Regions from separate parts of the Methylobacterium synurae genome, predicted to be linked through region 1. Evidence: predicted binding sites of a transcription regulator. Region 1 holds the regulator's gene; each other region holds the start of a gene.
The links. Region 1 encodes LexA, which represses DNA repair genes until DNA is damaged. Its sites were predicted from a motif close to TGTTCNNNNTGTGTTCNG; they were not measured.
Positions count from the first base shown of each region.

Region 1 (7,087 bases):
GCGGGCTATGCCGTCCACACTCACACCCTGCCGGCGGGGGCATTTCGCGGCTACGGATTGAGCCAGACCATCTTCGCGGTCGAATCCGCCATGGACGAGCTCGCTCGCGCCTTGACGCTCGATCCGTTCGAGTTGCGGCGACGCAACGTGGTGCGGCCCGGCGACCCGATGGTCTCGACGAGCCTCGAACCGCACGACGTGCAATACGGCAGCTACGGCCTCGACCAATGCCTCGACGCGGTGTCGGCGGCCCTGGCCGAGCCCCCTCCCCCCGCCCCGCCGGGCTGGCGCACGGGCTCCGGCATGGCGCTGTCGATGATCGACACCATCCCGCCGCGAGGCCACTTCGCCGAGGCCCGGATCGCGCTCGGGGACGACGGGGCCTACGCCTTGCGCGTCGGCACGGTCGAGTTCGGCAACGGCACCTCGACGGTTCATGGCCAGATCGCCGCCGAGGCCTTGAGCACCACCCCGGACCGGATCGCCCTGCGCCAGGGCGACAGCGACGCGGTCGGGCACGATACCGGCGCCTATGGCAGCACCGGCATCGTGGTGGCGGGCCAGGCGACCTTGCGGGCCGCGCAAGGCCTGGCCGACATCCTGCGCCGGCGCGCCGCCGCCCGGTTCGGGCTCGATCCCGCCGCCTGCCGGCTCGACGGCGACGCGGTCACGGCGGGAGAGGCCCGGGTCCCCCTCGCCGATCTCGGCCCGGCGGAGGCGATCGGCCATGCCGACGGCAGCCCGCGCTCGGTGGCGTTCAACGTCCAGGGCTTCCAGGTCGCGGTGCATTCGGGAACCGGCGAACTGCGCATCCTGCGGAGCGTCCACGCCGCCGATGCGGGCCGGGTGATGAACCCGGCGCAGTGCCGCGGCCAGGTCGAGGGCGGCGTCGCCCAGGCGCTCGGCGCGGCGCTCTACGAGGACCTGGCGATCGACGGCGAGGGCCGGGTCGCGACCCCGTCCTTCCGCACCTACCACATCCCGGCCATCGCCGACGTGCCCCGCACCGAGGTGATCTTCGCCGCCACCCACGACGCGGTCGGGCCGCTCGGCGCCAAGTCGATGAGCGAGAGCCCGTTCAACCCCGTCGCGGCGGCTCTGGCCAACGCCATCCGGGACGCGACCGGCGCGCGGCTGACCGCGACGCCCTTCGCGCCCGACCGGATCTACCGACAGATCAGAGAGAGCGACGAGGAGCAGCGATGGACATGAAGCGCGACGCCGGCCTGACCCGGCCCCCGGGTTTCCTGGAGCGCACCTTCGCGCTCTCGGCCCACGGCACCACCGTGCGCACGGAGCTGCTCGCCGGGCTCACCACCTTCCTGACGATGGCCTACATCGTCTTCGTCAATCCCAACATCCTGGGCGATGCCGGGATGCCCAAGGGGGCGGTGTTCGTCGCGACCTGCCTCGTCGCGGCGATCGGCTCGCTGGTGATGGCGTTCTACGCCAACTACCCGATCGCGCTGGCGCCGGGCATGGGGCTCAACGCCTACTTCGCCTATGTGGTGGTGCTCCAGATGGGCTACACCTGGCAGGCGGCGTTGGGCGCGGTGTTCATCTCCGGCCTGTGCTTCATGGTCGTCACGCTGACGGGGCTGCGACGGATCATCGTCGAGGGCATTCCCCGCTCGATGCGCATCGCGATCACGGTCGGCATCGGGCTCTTCCTCGCGATCATCGCGCTGAAGAGCGCCGGCGTGGTGACGGCGAGCCCCGCGACCTTCGTGACGCTGGGCGACCTGCACAAGCCGAGCACGGTGCTGGCGGTGCTGGGCTTCCTGATCGTCGCGGTGCTCTCGGTGCGCAAGGTGCGCGGCGCGCTGCTTGCCGGCATCCTGACCGTGACGGCGTTGAGCTTCATCGTCGCCGACAACACCTTCCAGGGTGTGGCCTCGCTGCCGCCCTCGATCGCCCCGACCCTGTTCGCCCTCGACATCAAGGGCGCGCTGTCGGGCGGCCTGCTCAACGTGATCCTGGTGTTCTTCCTCGTCGAATTGTTCGATGCCACCGGCACGCTGATGGGCGTCGCCAACCGGGCGGGGCTGCTGACCGAGGGCAAGATGGAGCGCCTCGACAAGGCGTTGATGGCGGATTCCTCGTCGATCTTCGTCGGCTCGCTGCTCGGCACGTCGAGCACGACCGCCTATCTCGAGAGCGCGTCCGGCGTCGAGGAGGGCGGGCGCACCGGGCTCACCGCCGCCACGGTGGCGGTTTTGTTCCTGGCCTGCCTGTTCTTCGCGCCCCTCGCCGGCTCGGTCCCGGCCTATGCCACGGCGCCGGCCCTGTTCTACGTCGCCTGCCTGATGCTGCACGAGCTGGTCGATCTCGACTGGGACGACCTGACCGAGGTGCTGCCGGCCTGCGTCACGGCGCTGCTGATGCCCTTCACCTACTCGATCGCCAACGGCGTCGCCTTCGGCTTCATCACCTACGCGGTGATCAAGCTGCTCACCGGGCGGTTCCGGGACGTGAAGCCGGTGGTGTGGGTGATCGCCGCGGTGTTCCTGTTCAAGTTCGTGGCGACCGGCAGCGCGCACTGACGAGCGCGACGCCCTGAACCCTCCCCCCTCTGCGGGGGAGGGTGGCCTGCGGAGCAGGCCGGGAGAGGGGAACCACGCTTCCGGAGAGGTCGCGACCATAGTGACGGACGCCACCTGGATCAGCGTCGCGCTGCCCCTCTCGGCGGGACTTCGTCCCGCTGCGCTCACTCCGTTCGCCACCCTCCCCCGCAGAGGGGGGGAGGGTTCCCGCGCTTGACTGAAAGCCCCTTCAGTACTTCCGGACCAGGCTCACCAGCCGGCCCTGGATCCGCACCCGGTCGGGCCCGAGCACGCGGGTCTCGTAGGCCGGGTTCGCGGCCTCGAGCGCGATCGAGGAGCCGCGGCGGCGCAGGCGCTTGAGCGTGGCCTCCTCGTCGTCGATCAGCGCCACGATGATGTCGCCGGTATTGGCGGTTTCCTGGCGGCGGATCACCACGAGGTCGCCGTCGAGGATGCCGGCCTCGATCATCGAGTCGCCGCGCACCTCCAGGGCGTAATGCTCGCCGCTCGCCAGGAAGTCCGGCGACATCGCCACCGTGCGGCTCTGGCTCTGGATCGCCGAGATCGGCGTACCGGCGGCGATCCGGCCCATCACCGGCACGCTGACCGACTGGCCGTTCTCGTCCGACGCCGTCGCCATCGCGGGGATACCGGCCTGCCGCTTCGGCTCGTGAGCGCGCCCGCCCTCGACCACGCTGGGATTGAACCGCACCACCTCGGCCGTGGCCGCGACCGGCGCCGGTCCCGTCACCGTGTCGGGCAGGCGGATCACCTCGATCGCCCGGGCCCGGTTCGGCAGGCGGCGCAGGAAGCCCCGCTCCTCCAGGGCCGTGATCAGGCGGTGGATGCCCGATTTCGACTTGAGATCGAGGGCGTCCTTCATCTCGTCGAAGGACGGGGGCACGCCCGTCTCGCGCATTCTCTGCTGAATGAAGCGGAGCAGGTCCAACTGCTTACGCGTGAGCATGTGACACTCTCATCCCCGCGCTGCCGCGCTCCGGAAACAAATCGCGAACATGGTAAGCGTTCCGCAAGTGTTCCGCAAGCGGCTTCGAAAAAGCGGCGCGAGGGCGCAGCAACCGGGGTGATAGACGGGGATGTCACGGGTCGATCGGACGATGAGGCACGTTCCGCGCGGTGTTCGACCGGCGCGGGACTGTCCGCCGCGCCGGTCCGAGCCTGCGCCTCAGCCCCGCCCCTTGCGGCCCTTGTATTTCGGCTTCTGACCAGGAAACCCTTGCGTCGAGCGGCCGGTCGGGCGCTCGGCGTAGGTGAACGGCACCTCGCGGTCGGTGCCCGGGCCCATGTCGTCGAGGTCGGGCTGGCGGATGCGGGTGCCTTCGTCCGAGACGCCCTTGCCGCCCGGACCGTAGCCGAGCGGTTCCGCACCCCGGCGCTTGCGCTTGGCGCCGAAGCGGCCGGCCTCGCGCTCGACATCGGCCTGCTCGGCCATCGGGTCGTCGGCGATGGCGAGCTCGGTCGCCTGGAGCCGCTTGAGCTCGTCGCGCAGGCGCGCTGCCTCCTCGAAGTCGAGATCGGCGGCGGCCGCCCGCATCCTTTTCTCGAGGTCGGCCATCACCGCCTTGAGGTTGTGGCCGACCGTGACGGCGGATTTCGCCAGCCCCGTATCGACCTGGACGTGGTCGCGCTCGTAGACGCTCTCCAGGATGTCGGAGATGTTGCGCTTCACGCTCTGGGGCGTGATGCCGTGCTCCTCGTTATAGGCGAGCTGCTTCTTGCGCCGGCGCTCGGTCTCGGCCATCGCCCGCTCCATCGAGCCGGTGATGTGGTCGGCGTAGAGGATGCAGCGGGCGTCGGCGTTGCGGGCGGCCCGCCCGATGGTCTGGATCAGCGAGGTCTCGGAGCGCAGGAAGCCTTCCTTGTCGGCGTCGAGGATGCCGACGAGGGCGCATTCCGGGATGTCGAGGCCCTCGCGCAGGAGGTTGATGCCGATCAGAACGTCGAAGGCGCCGAGCCGCAGGTCGCGGATGATCTCGATCCGCTCCAGCGTGTCGATGTCGGAATGCATGTAGCGCACCCGCACGCCGTTCTCGTGCAGGTACTCGGTCAGGTCCTCGGCCATGCGCTTGGTCAGCGTCGTCACCAGCGTGCGGTAGCCGGCGGCCGCCACCTCCTTCACCTCGCCGAGCAGGTCGTCGACCTGCGAGCGGGCCGGGCGTACCTCGATCACCGGATCGACGAGGCCGGTCGGGCGGATGACCTGCTCGGCGAAGACGCCGCCGGTCTGTTCCAGCTCCCACTTCGCCGGCGTCGCCGAGACGTGGATCGATTGCGGGCGCATCGCGTCCCATTCCTCGAACCGCAAGGGTCGGTTGTCGAGGCAGGAGGGCAGCCGGAAGCCGTACTCGGCGAGCGTCGCCTTGCGGCGGAAGTCGCCCCGGTACATGCCGCCGATCTGCGAGACCGTGACGTGGCTCTCGTCGGTGAAGACCAGGGCGTTGTCGGGCAGGTACTCGAACAGGGTCGGCGGCGGCTCGCCGGGCTTGCGGCCGGTGAGGTAGCGCGAATAGTTCTCGATGCCGTTGCAGGCGCCGGTTGCCTCGATCATCTCGAGGTCGAAGGTGCAGCGCTGCTCCAGGCGCTGGGCCTCGATCAGCCGGCCCATCCGGGTCAGCTCCTCGACCCGCCACTTCAGCTCGTCCTTGATGCCCTTGACCGCCTGCTGGAGGGTCGGGCGCGGCGTCACGTAGTGGCTGTTGGCGTAGACCTTGACGAACTTGAGCGTGTTGAGGGTCTTGCCGGTGAGCGGATCGAACTCGGAGATCGACTCGATCTCGTCGCCGAACAGGCCGATGCGCCAGCCGCGATCCTCCAAGTGGGCCGGCCACAGCTCGATCACGTCGCCCCGCACCCGGAAGGTGCCGCGGGCGAAGTCGGACTGGATGCGCTTGTATTGCAACGCCACCAGGTCGGCGACGAGCTGGCGCTGCTCGATCTTCTCGCCGAGGCTGACGGTGAACGACATCGCCGTATAGGTCTCGACCGAGCCGATGCCGTAGATGCACGAGACCGAGGCGACGATGATGACGTCGTCGCGCTCCAGGAGCGCCCGGGTCGCCGAGTGGCGCATCCGGTCGATCTGCTCGTTGATCGACGATTCCTTCTCGATGAAGGTGTCGGAGCGCGCGACGTAGGCCTCGGGCTGGTAATAGTCGTAGTAGGAGACGAAGTACTCGACGGCGTTGTCGGGGAAGAAGCTCTTGAACTCGCCGTAGAGCTGCGCCGCCAGGGTCTTGTTGGGGGCGAGGATCAGGGCCGGGCGCTGGGTCTCCTCGATGACCTTGGCCATCGTGAAGGTTTTTCCCGAGCCCGTCACGCCGAGGAGCACCTGGTCGCGCTCCTGGCCCTGGATGCCGGCCACCAGCTCGGCGATGGCGCGGGGCTGGTCGCCGGCCGGGGTGAACTCGGAATTCAGCCGGAACGGGACGCCGCCCTCGGATTTCTGCGGCCGCTCGGGCCGGTGCGGGCGCCACAGCTCGCCGTTCTTGAACAGCGGGTTGCCCTCGGTGAGGAGCTTGGTGAGCGCGTCGACCGTCGCCGAGACGCCCTCGGCGGCAAGCGACCCGCGCTCCTCCACCGCCTCGCCGTCCGGCTCGCGCAGGCCCAGCGCCTGGGCCAGCGCCGGCTCGACGTCGGCGGCGTCGCCATGGGCGAAGGCGGCCTGCGGCGCCTCGCCGAAGCCCTCCGGGGTCGCCCCCTCTCGCTGCCCGGCCTTGTGCCCGGCCTTGCGGGCGGGCTCCGGAGAGGGCTCGGTCGCGACCGCGGCTTTGCGCGGGCGGCCGCGCTTCGGCGGTTCGGGCGGCGGCGGCGGCGCGATGACGGGCAGGCGGTCGCGGTTCAGCGCCGGGTTCAGCAGCTCGGCGAGGAACGGGTCGAGCGGCTTCAACTCGGGCTTCGAGGCCTTGCCGGTCGACAGGCGGGGCTTCTTCGGGGCGGGCATGCCCCCGATATGGCAAGCCATGCCGGGGCCGGAAAGGGCCCGCATCACCGCAGCCCGCGCACCGCCCCTCGAATCGGAGGAGCCTGGATCACCGCACCTTGGCGACCGCGATCGTGTCGCCCTCGACGAGCAGGAAGCCGATGCCGGCCCGGCGCAGGGCCTCGACCGCGGCGTGGCGGCTGCGGGCCGCCGGCCCCTCGCTCCCGTCCTCCAGGCGCCGGATGGTCGAGAGCGAGAGGCCGCTGGCCTCGGCGAGGTCGGCCATCGACCAGTCGAGCAGGCCGCGGGCGGCGCGCAGATGCGCGCCCTGGACGGCCTGTTCCAGGCCGCGCCGCGCCAGCCCGGTCGGCACCGGCCGGATCCCGTCGACCCGCGAATTCAGGCTGGCCCAGGTCTCGATCCGCCCTTCGGCGTCGCGCACCGGGACGAACACGCCCCGGAACCAGCCGCTCTCGCCGTCGGCCAGGGCCAGGGGGTTCTCGGCCACGAAGGGCAGCCCGGTCCGGATCCGCGCCAGGATGGTGTCGTAGGCTCTCGAGCGCTCCTGCGGCACCAGGATCCGGGTCCAGTCGTCGTGGAAGTC
Region 1 is NZ_JAAQRC020000001.1:5,257,301-5,264,387, reverse strand. It holds gene HBB12_RS24120 (molybdopterin-dependent oxidoreductase) at 1-1,212, shown strand, start outside; gene HBB12_RS24115 (NCS2 family permease) at 1,203-2,543, shown strand; gene lexA (transcriptional repressor LexA) at 2,773-3,510, opposite strand; gene uvrB (excinuclease ABC subunit UvrB) at 3,730-6,504, opposite strand; gene HBB12_RS24100 (PAS domain-containing protein) at 6,593-7,087, opposite strand, start outside.

Region 2 (7,087 bases), 820 kb from region 1:
GTCGGCCTGTCCGCGGCTGCTTCGGCCGCCGACCTGCCGCGCCGCGCGGCCCCGCCGCCGGTCTTCACGCCGGTGCCGGTGTTCACCTGGACGGGCTTCTACGCCGGTTTCAACGCCGGTTACGGCTTCGGCACCAATGACAACCGCGGCTCCACCGTCGTCGGCGTCGGCCCGGCCACCGGCCTCGTAGCCACCCCGACCGTGATCGCCTTCCCGGGCCAGCGCTCGACCGACGGCTTCGTCGGCGGCGGCCAGGTCGGCTACAACTACCAGTTCACCCCGGGCTCGGGCATCGTGGTCGGCGTCGAGGCCGACGCCCAGTACGTCGATTTCGGCCGTGACCGGAACCGCTTCGCCGCCACCGGCCCGATCGCCGCCCAGCAGGTGTTCAACCCGAACGGCGTCGCCGGCCTCGACTACTTCGGCACCGTCCGTGGCCGCCTCGGCTACGCCTGGGACCGCACCCTCGTGTACGCCACCGGCGGTTTCGCCTACGGTTCGGGCGGCGGCCGCGACTTCGGTCTGCCGAACAGCTCGCGTGACGAGTTCCAGACCGGCTGGGTCGTCGGCGGCGGCGTCGAGTACGCCATCCCGACCGACTCGTTCCTGAACTTCTTCCGTTCGTCGGCCGTGACCCTCAAGGTCGAAGGCCTGTACGTGAACCTGGATCAGGGCAACCGCAACAACGGCGCCTTCGCCGTGAACAACGCCGGCAACGTGGTCGGCCTCGGCTCGCCGGGCGTGGTCGTCGTGAACGCCGGCCCGGTCCGTCGCGAGACCGAGTTCGCGGTCGTCCGCGCCGGCCTGAACTACAAGTTCAACGGCTTCTAGTCGTCGCTTTCCGTCAGGTCGACGGAGCGGAGCCCGGCCTCATGGCCGGGCTTTTCGCGTTCTGGCGGCGTCGCATCGGCAGTGCCGGCTGTCCCAGGCAAAAACGGCCCGGTCGCGTGAGCGGCCGGGCCGTTTTCGCGGCGTGGTCCGGGGGAGGGCGGTGCCGTCCCCCGGGGGCCCGTTTCAGATGTCGAGCTCGATCTCGTCGGCGAAGACAGCCCGCTCGGAGATGAAGGCGAAGCGGGCCTCGGGCTTGTTGCCCATCAGCCGCTCGACCGTGTCGCCGGTCGCGACCTTCGCCTCTTCCACCACCTCGACCCGCAGGAGCGTGCGCTTCTTCGGATCCATCGTGGTCTCCTTGAGCTGGCCGGGCATCATCTCGCCGAGGCCCTTGAAGCGCCCGATCTCGACCTTGCCCGACTTGAAGGTGGTCTTGAGCAGCTGCTCTTTGTGCCGGTCGTCCCGGGCATAGGCGCTCTTGGCCCCTTGCGTCAGCCGGTAGAGGGGCGGGACGGCGAGGTAGAGGTGCCCCTGCTCGATCAGCTCCGGCATCTGCCGGTAGAAGAAGGTGATGAGCAGCGAGGCGATGTGGGCGCCGTCGACGTCGGCATCGGTCATGATGATGACCTTCTCGTAGCGAAGGTCGTCGTGCCGGTACTGCTTGCCGATGCCGCAGCCCAGCGCCAGGATCAGGTCGGAGAGGAGCTGGTTCGCCCCGAGCTTGTCCCGGCTCGCCGAGGCGACGTTGAGGATCTTGCCGCGCAAGGGCAGGATCGCCTGGGTGGCGCGGTCGCGCGCCTGCTTGGCCGAGCCGCCGGCCGAATCGCCCTCGACGATGAAGATCTCGGAGCCCGCGGCCCCGGCCTTCGAGCAATCGGCGAGCTTGCCGGGCAGGCGAAGCTTGCGGGTCGCGGTCTTGCGGGCGACCTCCTTCTCCTGGCGCCGGCGCAGGCGCTCCTCGGCCCGGTCGATCACCCAGTCGAGGAGCTTGTTGGCCTGGGCCGGGGAAGCGGCGAGCCAGTGGTCGAAGGCGTCGCGGATCGCCGCCTCGACGATGCGGGAGGCCTCCAGCGTCGCGAGCTTGTCCTTGGTCTGGCCCTGGAACTCCGGCTCGCGGATGAAGACCGACAGCATCGCCGCGCAGGTCAGCATCACGTCGTCGGCGGTGACCGAGGCCATCCGCTTGACCTGGCCGACCCGCTCGGCGTGGTCGCGCAAGCCCCGCAGCAGGGCCACCCGCATCCCGCTCTCGTGGGTGCCGCCCTCCGGCGTCGGGATGGTGTTGCAGTAGGAGGACGAGAAGCCGTCGTCGTTCGACAGCCACGCCATCGCCCATTCGAGCGAGCCGTGGCTGCCCGGCTTGGTGATCTTGCCGGCAAAGACCCCGTCGGCGACCAGCTCCTTGCCGTCGATCTCGCGGGCGAGATAGTCCTTGAGACCGGCCGGGAAGCGGTGCACGGCCTCCGCCGGGACGTTCTCGACGCCCTCCAGCAGGGCGGGCGCGCAGCGCCAGCGGATCTCGACGCCGCCGAACAGGTAGGCCTTCGAGCGCGCCATCTTGAACAGGCGGCGCGGATCGAACCTGTGCTCGCCGAAGATCTCGGCATCGGGATGGAAGCGCACCTTCGTGCCGCGCCGGTTCTGCACCCGCCCGATCGTCTCGATCGGCCCCTGCGCGTGGCCGCGGGAGAAGGTCTGGCGGTAGAGGGTCTGGTTGCGGGCGACCTCGACCTCGAGCACGTCCGAGAGGGCGTTCACCACCGAGATGCCGACGCCGTGCAGGCCGCCGGAGGTCTCGTAGACCTTCGAATCGAACTTACCCCCGGCATGCAGCGTGGTCATAATGACCTCGAGCGCCGACTTGCCGGGGAATTTCGGATGCGGGTCGATCGGGATGCCGCGGCCGTTATCGGTCACGACGAGGCAGCCGCTCTCCTCCAGTTCGACCTCGATGAAGCTGGCATGGCCCGCCACCGCCTCGTCCATCGAGTTGTCGATCACCTCGGCGAAGAGGTGGTGGAGCGCCTTCTCGTCGGTGCCGCCGATATACATGCCGGGCCGGCGCCGCACCGGCTCCAGCCCCTCCAGCACCTCGATCGCCGAGGCGTCGTAGCCGGCCTCCGCCGCGTCCACGGGCGCGGACACGGCGACGGGCTTCGGGCGCTTCACCGCCTCCGCCTTCAGCGGATCCGCCGGCGGCTTCGGCTCTGGCGGCGTCCCGGGCGGCTTGCCGCCCGCGCCGAACAGGTCTCGTGCGGCCTCGCTCACGCGACGGCCTCGCGGTGGGGGAAGGGCTCTGGCAGCATTCGAGGTCATCCTTTCCCTATACCGGAACAAACGCGGAACAAAAAGGGCCTTTGAGCAGCGTCGGGGTGTGACGAACGGGCATGGTCGGGCGGCGCGGAATCGCCGCGCAGCAGAACCCGTACCAGAGTCACCGAGACGTAAACAAATTCCCTTAAAGCTCGGTGACGCGCGCGATACCCCGCGGAACCTCGGCCGTCACCGCCCGTTGACCGGACGGCCGCCCCCGACGCCGGACGGGATCGCGCGCCGCAGGAGCGTTCCGACGATGAAAGCCGTCAACCGCCACGCCCGTCATCTCTCCCTCGCCCGCGCCGAGCAGGCCGCCGGCCAGGCCTTCGGCTTCGCCGAGGAGGGCGTCGCCGCGGCGGCGGCCGGGATCGGGCGTATGGCGATGACGGCGACCGGCGCAGCCGTCGCGGTGGCCTTCGCGGCGACCCTCGCCTGGGCGTTCTGAGGCGTCTTAACGCTACGAGGCGATCCCGCGCGGCCGTTCCCGGCTGGTGTCGTTCCGGACATTGCCGACGGCGCGGGCCGCCTTAGCTCCCGCATTGCAGCGCGGTCGCCGCAATGCGGGACGATCCTGCGGAACCTGCTCCCAACCACCGAATTTCCTGAGCGGCGCCCCACGCCGTTCGCACACTCTTGCTTTCGAAGGATGGTGGCCCGATGCGGCGCACCCACAGCATGCCATTCGGTGCGGAGATCGGACCGGAGGGGGTGCGCTTCGCCCTCTGGGCGCCGACCGCCAAGAGCGTCGCCCTGGTGCTCGACGGGCAGGAGCATCCGCTGGACGATCAGGGCGAAGGCTGGCGCCGTCTGACGGTGCCGGGACTGCGGGCCGGGGCCCGCTACGGCTACCGGATCGACGGCGACCTCGTGGTGCCCGATCCCGCCTCGCGCTTCCAGCCGGAGGACGTGTCGGGGTTATCCGAGGTCATCGACCCCGCCGCCTTCCCGTGGACCGATCGGGATTGGGCCGGGCGTCCGTTCGAGGAGACGGTGATCTACGAGTGCCATGTCGGCACCGCGACGCCGGCGGGCACCTATGCGGCGCTCGCTGAGAAGCTGGAATCCCTGCGCGACCTCGGCGTCACGGCGATCGAGCTGCTGCCGCTCGCCGATTTCAAGGGCACCCGCAACTGGGGCTATGACGGCGTGCTGCCCTACGCGCCGGATTCGGCCTACGGCACCCCGGACGACCTGCGCCGCCTCGTCGACCGGGCGCATTCCCTCGGCCTGATGGTCTTCCTCGACGTCGTCTACAACCATTTCGGCCCGGCCGGGAATTACCTCCACGCCTATGCCGAGACGTTCTTCACCGAGCGCCACCCGACCCCGTGGGGCGCCGGCATCAACTTCGACGGCAAGACGTCCGGCCAGGTGGTGCGGGACTACTTCGTCCACAATTCGCTGTACTGGCTGGAGGAATTCCACTTCGACGGCCTGCGCTTCGACGCCGTCCACGCCATCCAGGACGATTCCGACAAGCACTTCCTCGCCGAACTGGCCGAGCGGATCCGCGCGGCATATCCCGATCGCCCGATCCACCTGATGCTGGAGAACGAGGCCAACCAGGCCCGCTGGCTGGAGCGCGATCACGCGGGCCAGCCGGTCCTGCACAGCGCGCAATGGGCCGACGACACCCATCACGGCTGGCACATCCTGCTGACGGGCGAGGAATCCGGCTATTACGAGAGCTTTTCCGACAAGCCGGCGGCGCATCTCGCCCGCAGCCTGGCGGAGGGCTTCGCCTACCAGGGCGAGCCGTTCAAGACCCTCGACAACCATCCCCGCGGCGAGCGCTCCGGCCACCTGCCGCCGTCGGCTTTCGTCACCTTCCTGCAGAATCACGATCAGGTCGGCAACCGGGCGCTCGGCGAGCGGCTGAGCCACCTCGCCGATCCGGGCAAGCTGGCGCTCGCCCGCGCCGGGCTGCTGCTCAGCCCGCAGATCCCGATGCTGTGGATGGGCGAGGAATGGTCGGCCTCGACGCCGTTCCTGTTCTTCGTCGATTTCGCCCCCGACGAGGAGCTGAACAAGGCGGTGCGCGACGGAAGGCGGCGCGAGTTCAAGAGCTTCGCCGCCTTCGCCGACGAGGAGAAGGCGAAGACGATTCCCGACCCCACCGCCGCCGAGACGTTCCGGCGCTCGACGCTCGACTGGGCCGAGCGCGAGGCTTCGCCGCATCGCGAGGTCCTGGCCGACACCACCGCGCTGCTTCACCTGCGCCAGCGCGAGGTGGTGCCGCTGTTGAAGACCCCCTGGCAGGGCGGCCGTTACACCCTGCCGCGGCCCGACGTGATCGACGTCACCTGGGCCTTCGCCGGGGGCTCCTTGCGCTTCGTCGGGGTGTTCGGCGGCGACGCGTACGAGCCGGGGCCGCTGCCCGGCCGCATCATCTGGCGCTCCCCTGCCGTCTCGCAGAATGAGGACGGCGCCCTGGTCCTGCCCGCCTGGTCGGGCGTGTTCGTGAAAGAGGTGCGTTGAGATGGCCGTGACCGAGGATGTCGTCGCGCGGCTCGCCGATGAGGCGGGCATCGCTGCCGACTACACCGACGCCTTCGGCCAGCGCGTCGAGACCCCGCTTTCCGTGCGCCAGGGGCTGCTCGCCGCCCTCGGCCTGCCGGCCGGCTCCGAGGACGAGGCGCGGGCAAGCCTCGCGCGGATCCGCTCGTTGCGCCAGGGCTTGGTGCCGCCGCTGGTCCCGGTCGAGGCCCGCCGCGCCGTGCGGGTAAAGGTGCGGGCGGAGGCGAGCTCCGGCACGCTGAGCTGGCGCATCGTCGACGAGCGCGGCACCGCCCGCGACGGGCGCGTGGCCTTGAACCCTGAGACCGCCGCGATCGAGCTGCCGCCGCTCACCCCCGGCTATCACCGCCTCACCGTGAGCCTGGGCGACCGGCGCGCCGAGGCGACGGTGATCGCAGCACCCCAGCGCTGCTGGCGTCCGCGGGCGCTCGGCGACGAGGGTGCCCGCGACTGGGGCCTCGCCGCCCAGCTCTACGGCCTGCGCTCCGACACCAATCTCGGCATCGGCACTTACGCCGATGCCGGAAGGGCCGCGGCGGATGCCGGCGCCCGGGGCGCGGCCTTCTTAGGGTTGAGCCCGGTCCATGCCCTGTTCTCGACCGACCGGCAGAAGGTCTCGCCCTACTCGCCGTCCTCGCGGCTGTTCCTGGAAACCCTGTTCATCGATCCGAGGTCGCTGCCGGGTCTCGCCGGCAGCCGGGCCGAGCGGCTGATGACGGAGTCCGCCTCGGAGATCGCCCGCCTGCGCGACGCCTCCCTCGTCGATCATGCCGGGATCTGGCAGGTCTTGAGCCCGGTGCTGGAGGCCCTGTGGCAGGATTCGCCGGCCCGGGCCGGGCGTGACACCGAGTTCCTCGCCTTCCGCGCCGCAGGGGCTGAGAATCTGGAGGCCCATGCCACCTTCGAGGCTCTGGCCGAGCATTTTTCGAAGATGGGCGCGAACTGGCTCGGCGACTGGCCGGAGGCCTATCGCCGCAACGGCACGCCGGACGTCTCCGCCTTCGCCGCCGAGCACCAGGAGCGGGTGTCGTACCACGCCTGGCTGCAATTCCTCGCCGACCGGCAGCTCGCCGCGGCTTCCGCGCAGGCGCTCGCCTCGGGCATGCGCCTCGGCCTCTACCGCGACCTCGCAGTCGGCGCCGATCGCGGCGGCTCGGAGATCTGGTCGCATCCGGAGCGCTTCGCCGCCGGCCTGTCGATCGGCGCGCCGCCGGACATCCTGGCGCCGCAGGGCCAGGATTGGGGCCTGCCGCCCTTCGACCCGCTGGAACTGGAACGCGACGGCCTCGCGGCCTTCCGGGCGCTGGTTCAGGCCAACATGCGCCATGCCGGCGCGATCCGCATCGACCACGCCTTCCAGCTCACCCGCCTGTTCCTGATCCCGGTCGGGCAGGGGGCGAAGGCCGGTGCCTACGTGGCGATG
Region 2 is NZ_JAAQRC020000001.1:6,079,393-6,086,479, reverse strand. It holds gene HBB12_RS27910 (outer membrane protein) at 1-831, shown strand, start outside; gene parE (DNA topoisomerase IV subunit B) at 1,015-3,099, opposite strand; gene HBB12_RS27900 (hypothetical protein) at 3,404-3,592, shown strand; gene treZ (malto-oligosyltrehalose trehalohydrolase) at 3,805-5,625, shown strand; gene HBB12_RS27890 (malto-oligosyltrehalose synthase) at 5,627-7,087, shown strand, end outside.
Region 2: the regulator LexA is predicted to act here: its motif matches at 3,161-3,178, upstream of parE (DNA topoisomerase IV subunit B).

Region 3 (7,087 bases), 3.1 Mb from region 1:
CGAGAGCTGATCCACCTCGACGCCGGCATTCGTCGTTCCCCAGGACTGTCCCTGGCAGAGCGAACTGGGGCAGTTCGCCTTCGACATCGTGCCGAACACGCCCCAGCCCCCGACCAGTTGCCCGGCATAGCCCTCGAAGGATTCCGACATCAGAACCGTCGGGGGACCGGACGAGGACGTGGCCTGGACCGCGCAGTCGCGCATGACGGTGAAATCGAAGCTGTCCTTGTTGAGGAATGCCTTGAAGAACAGCCCGACCGAGCCGTTCGCCACGACGTGGATGTTGCCCGGGCGGACCGTCAGCGGCGGGACGGTGAGGATTGCGGAGGAGACGGTGGGCGTCGCGGTGATCTGCGCCGTCGCCGACAAGTTTCGTTCCGAACCGTTCCTGTCGGCGTAGGACTGGACCGTCGCGACGTAGCCGTTCGGCATGCTGAGGCCGTTCAGGCTCTCGACATAGACCTCGGCCTGTCGGCAGCTCAGATCGGCGGCCGAGATCAGCCGCTGCTTGTACTCGACGGCCCTGGCGAGCTCGATGCTGCCGCCGATGCCCACCATGAGGATTGGCAGCAGGATGCCGAACAGGACCGTCGTGATCCCCGTCCGGTCGTCGAGGAATCGCGAGCGGCTCCCGGGATCGAAACGCATCCTTGTCTCCGCGAGCCGCCCTGTCCGGGTGCGCTGAATTTATTCACACAATGTGTTTATAATTTCTAATCAAACATTAAAGCCTGTGCGCGTATTTCGATGATCTGCGTACAAATTGCGTCAGTCCGTATCAGCCGCCCCGCGAGGCCAGCCGGCCCAACCGCGGATTCCGGTCAGGTTCGGCCGGATATGCTTTCCAGCAGATTACTTTCGGACACCATATCACCAGGCCGCGTCGGCGGAGCTTTGCTCCGCACACGCGAGCGGAACCGCTTTTTTGCGTGAAGAAGCGATCAAATCGAAAGCGTATGACGCAAAACAGCGCCCGGCCACATCGTGGCCGGGCGCTGCGCGTCGTTGTCGCTCGCTCGAGCGGCCGGCGGCGAACCGGAACCCGGCCCGCCGCGCAGGATACGATGACCTAGAGCATTCCCCGATCGCATCGCAATCGCGAAGCTCTCTAGGTTATTGATTTTGCCGCATTTTCCGACGAACTGGTATCCACTTCGTCGAAAAACGCTCTAGAACGGGATGTCGTCGTCGAGGTCGTCGTAGCGCTTCTGGTTGCCGCCGCTCGAGGACGGGGCCGGGCGCCGCTCGCCGCCGCCGGAGGACGAGCGTCCACCGCTGCTGCGTCCGCCACCGCCGCCGCCGTAATCGCCGCCGCGGCTGATCTGGCCGCCGCCCATGTCGTCGCCGCCCATCTCGGACATGCCGCCCTCGGCCCCGCCGCCGCGGCCGTCGAGGATGGTCAGCTCGCCGCGGAAGCGCTGCAGCACGATCTCGGTCGTGTACTTCTCGACGCCGGACTGGTCCTGCCACTTGCGGGTCTGGAGCTGGCCCTCGACATAGACCTTCGAGCCCTTGCGCAGGTATTGCTCGGCGACGCGGGCCAGGTTCTCGTTGTAGATCACGACCGAGTGCCACTCGGTCTTCTCCTTGCGCTCGCCGCTCGCCTTGTCCTTCCAGGACTCGGACGTGGCCAGGCGCAGGTTCACCACCGGATCGCCGGAGGCCAGCCGGCGGGTCTCGGGGTCGCGCCCGAGATTGCCCACCAGGATCACCTTGTTCACGCTGCCCGCCATCGCGCTCTCCTCTCGTTCCATCTCACTCGGGCGCAAGCCCGGCCGACGCCGCGGACCACCGCTTCGGTTCCGCGAGTTGGGCCGAACAGGCCGGGACCGGCAAGGGCAGGGGCGCCGTTTTGCCCACTACACACATGCCGACGGCCGGAGTGTGTTCTACATTTGTTCGGAGGATGAGGCAAGCGCCGTCCGGGGCTGATCCGGACGGCGCGGACGTTCAGTCGAGCGCGTCGAGCGACTGGGCCACGTCGGCGATCAGGTCCTCGATCGCTTCGAGGCCGATCGACAGCCGTACCGTGTCCGGGCCGACCCGGGCGGCCTCCTTGTCGGCGGCGGGGAGCTGGCGGTGGGTCGTGGTCGCCGGATGGATCGCCAGGGACTTGATCTCGCCGATATTGACGAGGTGCGAGATCAGGTTGAGCCCGGTGATGAATGTCTTTGCCGCCGTCTCGCCACCCTTGAAGCCGACGGTGAAGATCGAGCCGGCGCCCATCGGGGAATACCGGTTCGCCATTTCTTCCCCGGGCTGGCCCGGCAGGGACGGGTAGCTGACCCAGGCGACCTTCGGATGGTCCTTCAGGAAGGCCGCCACCGCGCGCGCGTTGGAACAGTGGCGCTCCATGCGCAGGGGCAGGGTCTCGGTGCCGGTGAGCGTCAGGAAGGCGTTCATCGGCGACAGGCCGGGACCGAGGTCGCGCAGGCCGAACAGCCGGCAGGCGACCGCGAAGGCGGTCTCGGGGAAGCGCTCGGAGACGACGAGGCCGTCGTAATCCGGCCAGGGTTCGTTGATCAGGTTGTAGCGGCCGGTGCCCTTCCAGTCGAAGCGGCCGCCGTCGCAGACGAGGCCGCCGATCACCGTACCGGAGCCCGACAGGAACTTCGAGGTCGAGTGGACCACGATGTCGGCACCGTGCTCGATCGGCCGGATCAGGGCCGGGGAGGCCAGCGTGTTGTCGACGACGAGCGGCAGGCCGTGCCTGTGCGCCACCGCGGCGACCCCTTCGAGGTCGATCACCGTGCCGCAGGGATTGACGATCGATTCGCAGACGATCGCCCGGGTCCTGTCCGTGATCGCCGCCTCGAAATCCTCCGGCGTCAGGCCGCGGGTGAATTGCGGTACCAGCTCGTAGCGGCCCTCCAGCCGGCGCATCAGCCCGAGCGAGCCGCCGAACAGCCGCGAGGAGGCCACGTAGGCGTCGCCCGACTGCATCAGGGTCATCAACACGAGCAGCATCGCCGACTGGCCGGAGGCCACCGCCACCGCCGCCTTGGCGCCCTCCAGAGCCGCGACCCGGCGCTCCAGGGCCGCGACGGTCGGGTTCGAGCCGCGGGAATAGGAAAAGCCGGTCGCCCGCATGGCGAAGATGTCGGCGGCCTGCTCGTTCGATTCGAACACGAAGCCGTTGGTGAAGTAGATCGGCTGCGCCCGGGCGCCGGTGGCCGGGTCCGGGGCGGTGCCGGCATGGACCGCCCGGGTGGCGAAGTGCAGCTTGGTCGGATCGGTCATTGGGGTCGTCCGTACAAATAGCTCAGGCGGCGCGGCGCACGGTGTCGTGGAGCGTCCGCACCAGGGCCGAGGGCGCGTAAGGCTTGGGGATGAAGCGCGCGCCCGGCGGCATGTCGTGCGGGCCGGGGCTGCCCATGCCGGAGACCACCAGCACGGGGATGCGCGGCCAGCGCCGCGACACCAGGCGGGCGAGGGCGAAGCCGTTCATCGAGCCGAGCGGCATGTCGACGTCCGTCATCAGCAGCTCGACGTCGGGGCGGCTCTCCAGCACCTTGAGCGCGTGGTCGGCGTGGGGGGCCTCCAGCACGGTGAAGCCGGCCTCCGCCAGGGTGTCGGCGGCCTCCATCAGCAGTAATCCGTCATCTTCGACGAGGAGCACCACGGGCGCCGCGTCGCAAGGAGAGGCAGGCCCCTCCGGCGGCAGGTCGTGGGGCGTTCGGTCCGGATCAGATGTCATCGCGGCCAATGCGGGCGGGGGGCGAAAGGTTGCTGCCTATGGGGCCGCATGCCGGGGGTCAAGCGTGGCCGGACGCGTCGCCGGACCGTGCGTCAGGGTGCCCCGCTGCCGGAACCATTCTCGAACTTCCTCATAGAAGACCACTCTGCCCCGTTCCGGCGACTGCCAGGCAGGCCCGTTCAGGCGACCTTTACACGGTCCCGTCCTGGTGACGGCTACGCAGTCCCATCCTGCATCGCCGCGAGCGGCGCTTCGAGGTCCATCACGACGCCCTCGGGCGGGAAGCGCAGGCTGACCCGGCCGCCGAAGCTGTGCACCAGGCTGCGCTGGATCAGCCGCGAGCCGAAGCCCCCGCGGGTCGGCGGCGCGACGGGCGGGCCGCCGCTCTCCTGCCAGCGCAGACGCAGGACGGTCCCGGCCTCCTCCGCGAGGTTCCAGGTGACGGCGACGCGGCCCGCCGGGCTCGACAGGGCGCCGTATTTCGCCGCGTTGGTGGCGAGTTCGTGCAGCATCAGGGACAGGGTCAGGACCGAGCGCGGCCCGAGGCTGACGCCGGGCCCGGCGGCGGCGAAGCGGCCGGCCACCGCATCGATATGCGGTGCCATCACCCCCGCGACGACCGCCGCGAGGTCGGCTTCCGCCCAGGCGCCGCGGATCAGCACGTCGTGGGCGTCGGAGAGCGCCATCAGCCGGCCGTTGAACGCCTCCATCGCCACGTCGAGGGTGGGGGCGCTGCGCAGGGTCTGGGCGGCGACCGCCTGGACCAGCGCCAGGGTGTTCTTCACCCGGTGCGCCATCTCCTGCATCAGCAGGGCCTGCTGCTCCTCGGCTCGTTGCGCCTCGGTCACGTCGCGGGCGACCGCCAGCAGGCGCTCCGGGGCGCCGTCGGGCCCGTGGATGGCCGAGACCACCACGTCCCACCAGCGCAGATCGCCGCTATGGCCGGACGGGGCGCGGAAGCGGCCGGTGCGCCCGGCCCGCGCGGCGGCGAGCGCCACCTCGGCGGTCGTGCGGTCCTCGGGGTTCGGCCACGAGGCGGCCCAGGGCGTGCCGATGACCGGCGCATCGGCCTTGTCCACGGCGATGCGGCCGCCCTCGCTCAGCCACTGCACGGTCCCGTCGAGGGCGAGCACCTGGATGCCGTCGCGGCTCGCCGCCAGGAGCCGGGCGGTGAAGGCCTCGCTCGCGCGCAGCCGCGCGTTCAGCTCCTCGGCGGTGGCGAGGCGCGCCTCCCACTCGGCCGGCGAGCCGGGAAAGCCGGGCTGTCCCCATGCCTTCCGGGCCGGCCGGACATCTGGGACCTGTCGCGGCTCGAAGTCCCGGGACTCGATATCCCGGGATTCCCGGAGCAGGGCGCGCAGGCGGGCCGTCTCCTCGCGGATCGCGCGCCGACGCGCGGCCTCGTCGCGGGAGGCGCGTTCGGCGTCGGCGTCGTGGGCGACCATCGCACCAGCCTCCAGACCCGCTCCGGGCGGCATGCGTCCCGACCGGCGCGGATCGGCTCACCCGGCGCCGAAACTGAACGTGCCCAATAGATCACGGGACCAGGCTTGGCCGCAATGCTTGCGGGAATTTTTCCCTGTCCGCACTCCCACAACGGCAGGTGCGCCGGCCGCGTGCGATCGTCGCGGCCGGTCATCCGGTGTCCGATCGATCGCTCCGCGATGCGAAAACCGAATCCCTGGCGGCTCAGGCGAGCGCCTGGTCGAGATCGGCGATCAGGTCGCGCGGATCCTCGATCCCGACCGAGAGGCGCACCACCTCCGGCCCGGCGCCGGCCCGGGTCTTCTGCTCGTCGGTGAGCTGGCGGTGGGTGGTCGAGGCCGGGTGGATCACCAGCGAGCGGGTGTCGCCGATATTGGCCAGGTGCGAGAACAGCTTGAGGTTCGAGACGAGCGCCACGCCGGCCTCGTAGCCGCCCTTGAGGCCGAAGGTGAACACCGCGCCGGCGCCGTGCGGGCAGTACCGCTTGTGCAACTGATGGTAGCGGTCGCTCTCCAGGCCCGGATAGCTGACCCAGGCCACCGCCGGGTGGCGGCTCAGGTGCTCGGCCACCGTCTTGGCGTTGTCGGAATGGCGCTGCATGCGCAGCGGTAGGGTCTCGATGCCGTTGATGATCAGGAAGGCGTTGAACGGCGACAAGGCCGGGCCGAGGTCGCGCAGGCCCAGGACCCGCACGGCGATGGCGAAGCCGAAATTGCCGAAGGTCTCGGACAGGACCATGCCGGCATATTCCGGCCGCGGCTGCGACAGCATCGGGTAGCGGGCGTCGCCCGCCCAGGTGAACGAGCCGCCGTCGACGATCAGCCCGCCGATCGAGTTGCCGTGGCCGCCGAGGAACTTGGTGGCCGAGTGGACCACGATGTCGGCGCCGTGCTCGAACGGGCGGATCAGGTACGGCGTCGCCATGGTGTTGTCGACGATGAGCGGGATGTTGTGGCGCTTGGCGACCGCCGCGATCGCCGCGATGTCGGTGATGACGCCGCCCGGATTGGCGATCGATTCGATGAAGATCGCCTTGGTCCGCGGGGTGATCGCGGCCTCGAACGACGCCGGATCGTCGGTATCGGCCCAGACGACGGTCCAGCCGAAGCTCTTGTAGGAGTGGTTGAACTGGTTGATCGAGCCGCCATAGAGCTTGTTGGCCGCGATGAACTCGTCGCCCGGCTGCATCAGGGCGTGCATCACCAGGAACTCGGCGGCGTGGCCGGAGGCCACCGCGACGGCGGCGGTGCCGCCCTCGAGGGCGGCGATGCGCTCCTCCAGCACCGCGTTGGTCGGGTTGGTGATGCGGCTGTAGATGTTGCCGAAGGCCTGGAGCCCGAACAGCGAGGCGGCGTGGTCCACGTCGTCGAACACGAACGAGGTGGTCTGGTAGATCGGCGTCGCCCGGGCGCCGGTGGCGGCGTCCGGCGCCGCGCCGGCATGGATCGCGAGGGTGTTGAAGCCGGGCTGGCGGTCGGTCATGGCGTCCTCGGGCGTCGGTTGTTGCGACGTGCTTAGGACCGGGTGGGCCGGAGGGTCAAGCGCCGCCGCAGGCCCGCTCGCCTAGTAAAACCGAACTTTTTGCTGTGCTGGCGGGCTTCTCGACAACTCGGTAGAAGCAAAGTCCACAAATCGGATGACTTGAGAAAAATCGATCTCGCTCGACCCGAGTGCCGGGCGGACGACGACACCTCGTCCGCCCAGGCAGCCCTCAGCGATAATGCCGGTGCCGGCGATGATCGTGATGATGCCGGCCACGCAGGTTCGTGCGGTAGGCGCGCCGGCCCGGATCGATGCCGAGCACGCCATTGACGCCGCCGACGGCACCACCCACTGCGCCTCCGACGATGCCGCCGACCGGGCCGGCGACGCGGTTGCCCTCGCGGGCGCCGCGCTGCATCCCGC
Region 3 is NZ_JAAQRC020000001.1:2,166,618-2,173,704, reverse strand. It holds gene HBB12_RS10055 (TadE/TadG family type IV pilus assembly protein) at 1-648, opposite strand, end outside; gene HBB12_RS10050 (single-stranded DNA-binding protein) at 1,170-1,733, opposite strand; gene HBB12_RS10045 (O-acetylhomoserine aminocarboxypropyltransferase/cysteine synthase family protein) at 1,951-3,240, opposite strand; gene HBB12_RS10040 (response regulator) at 3,263-3,697, opposite strand; gene HBB12_RS10035 (sensor histidine kinase) at 3,913-5,142, opposite strand; gene HBB12_RS10030 (O-acetylhomoserine aminocarboxypropyltransferase) at 5,387-6,664, opposite strand; gene HBB12_RS10025 (hypothetical protein) at 6,894-7,087, opposite strand, start outside.
Region 3: the regulator LexA is predicted to act here: its motif matches at 1,886-1,903, upstream of HBB12_RS10050 (single-stranded DNA-binding protein).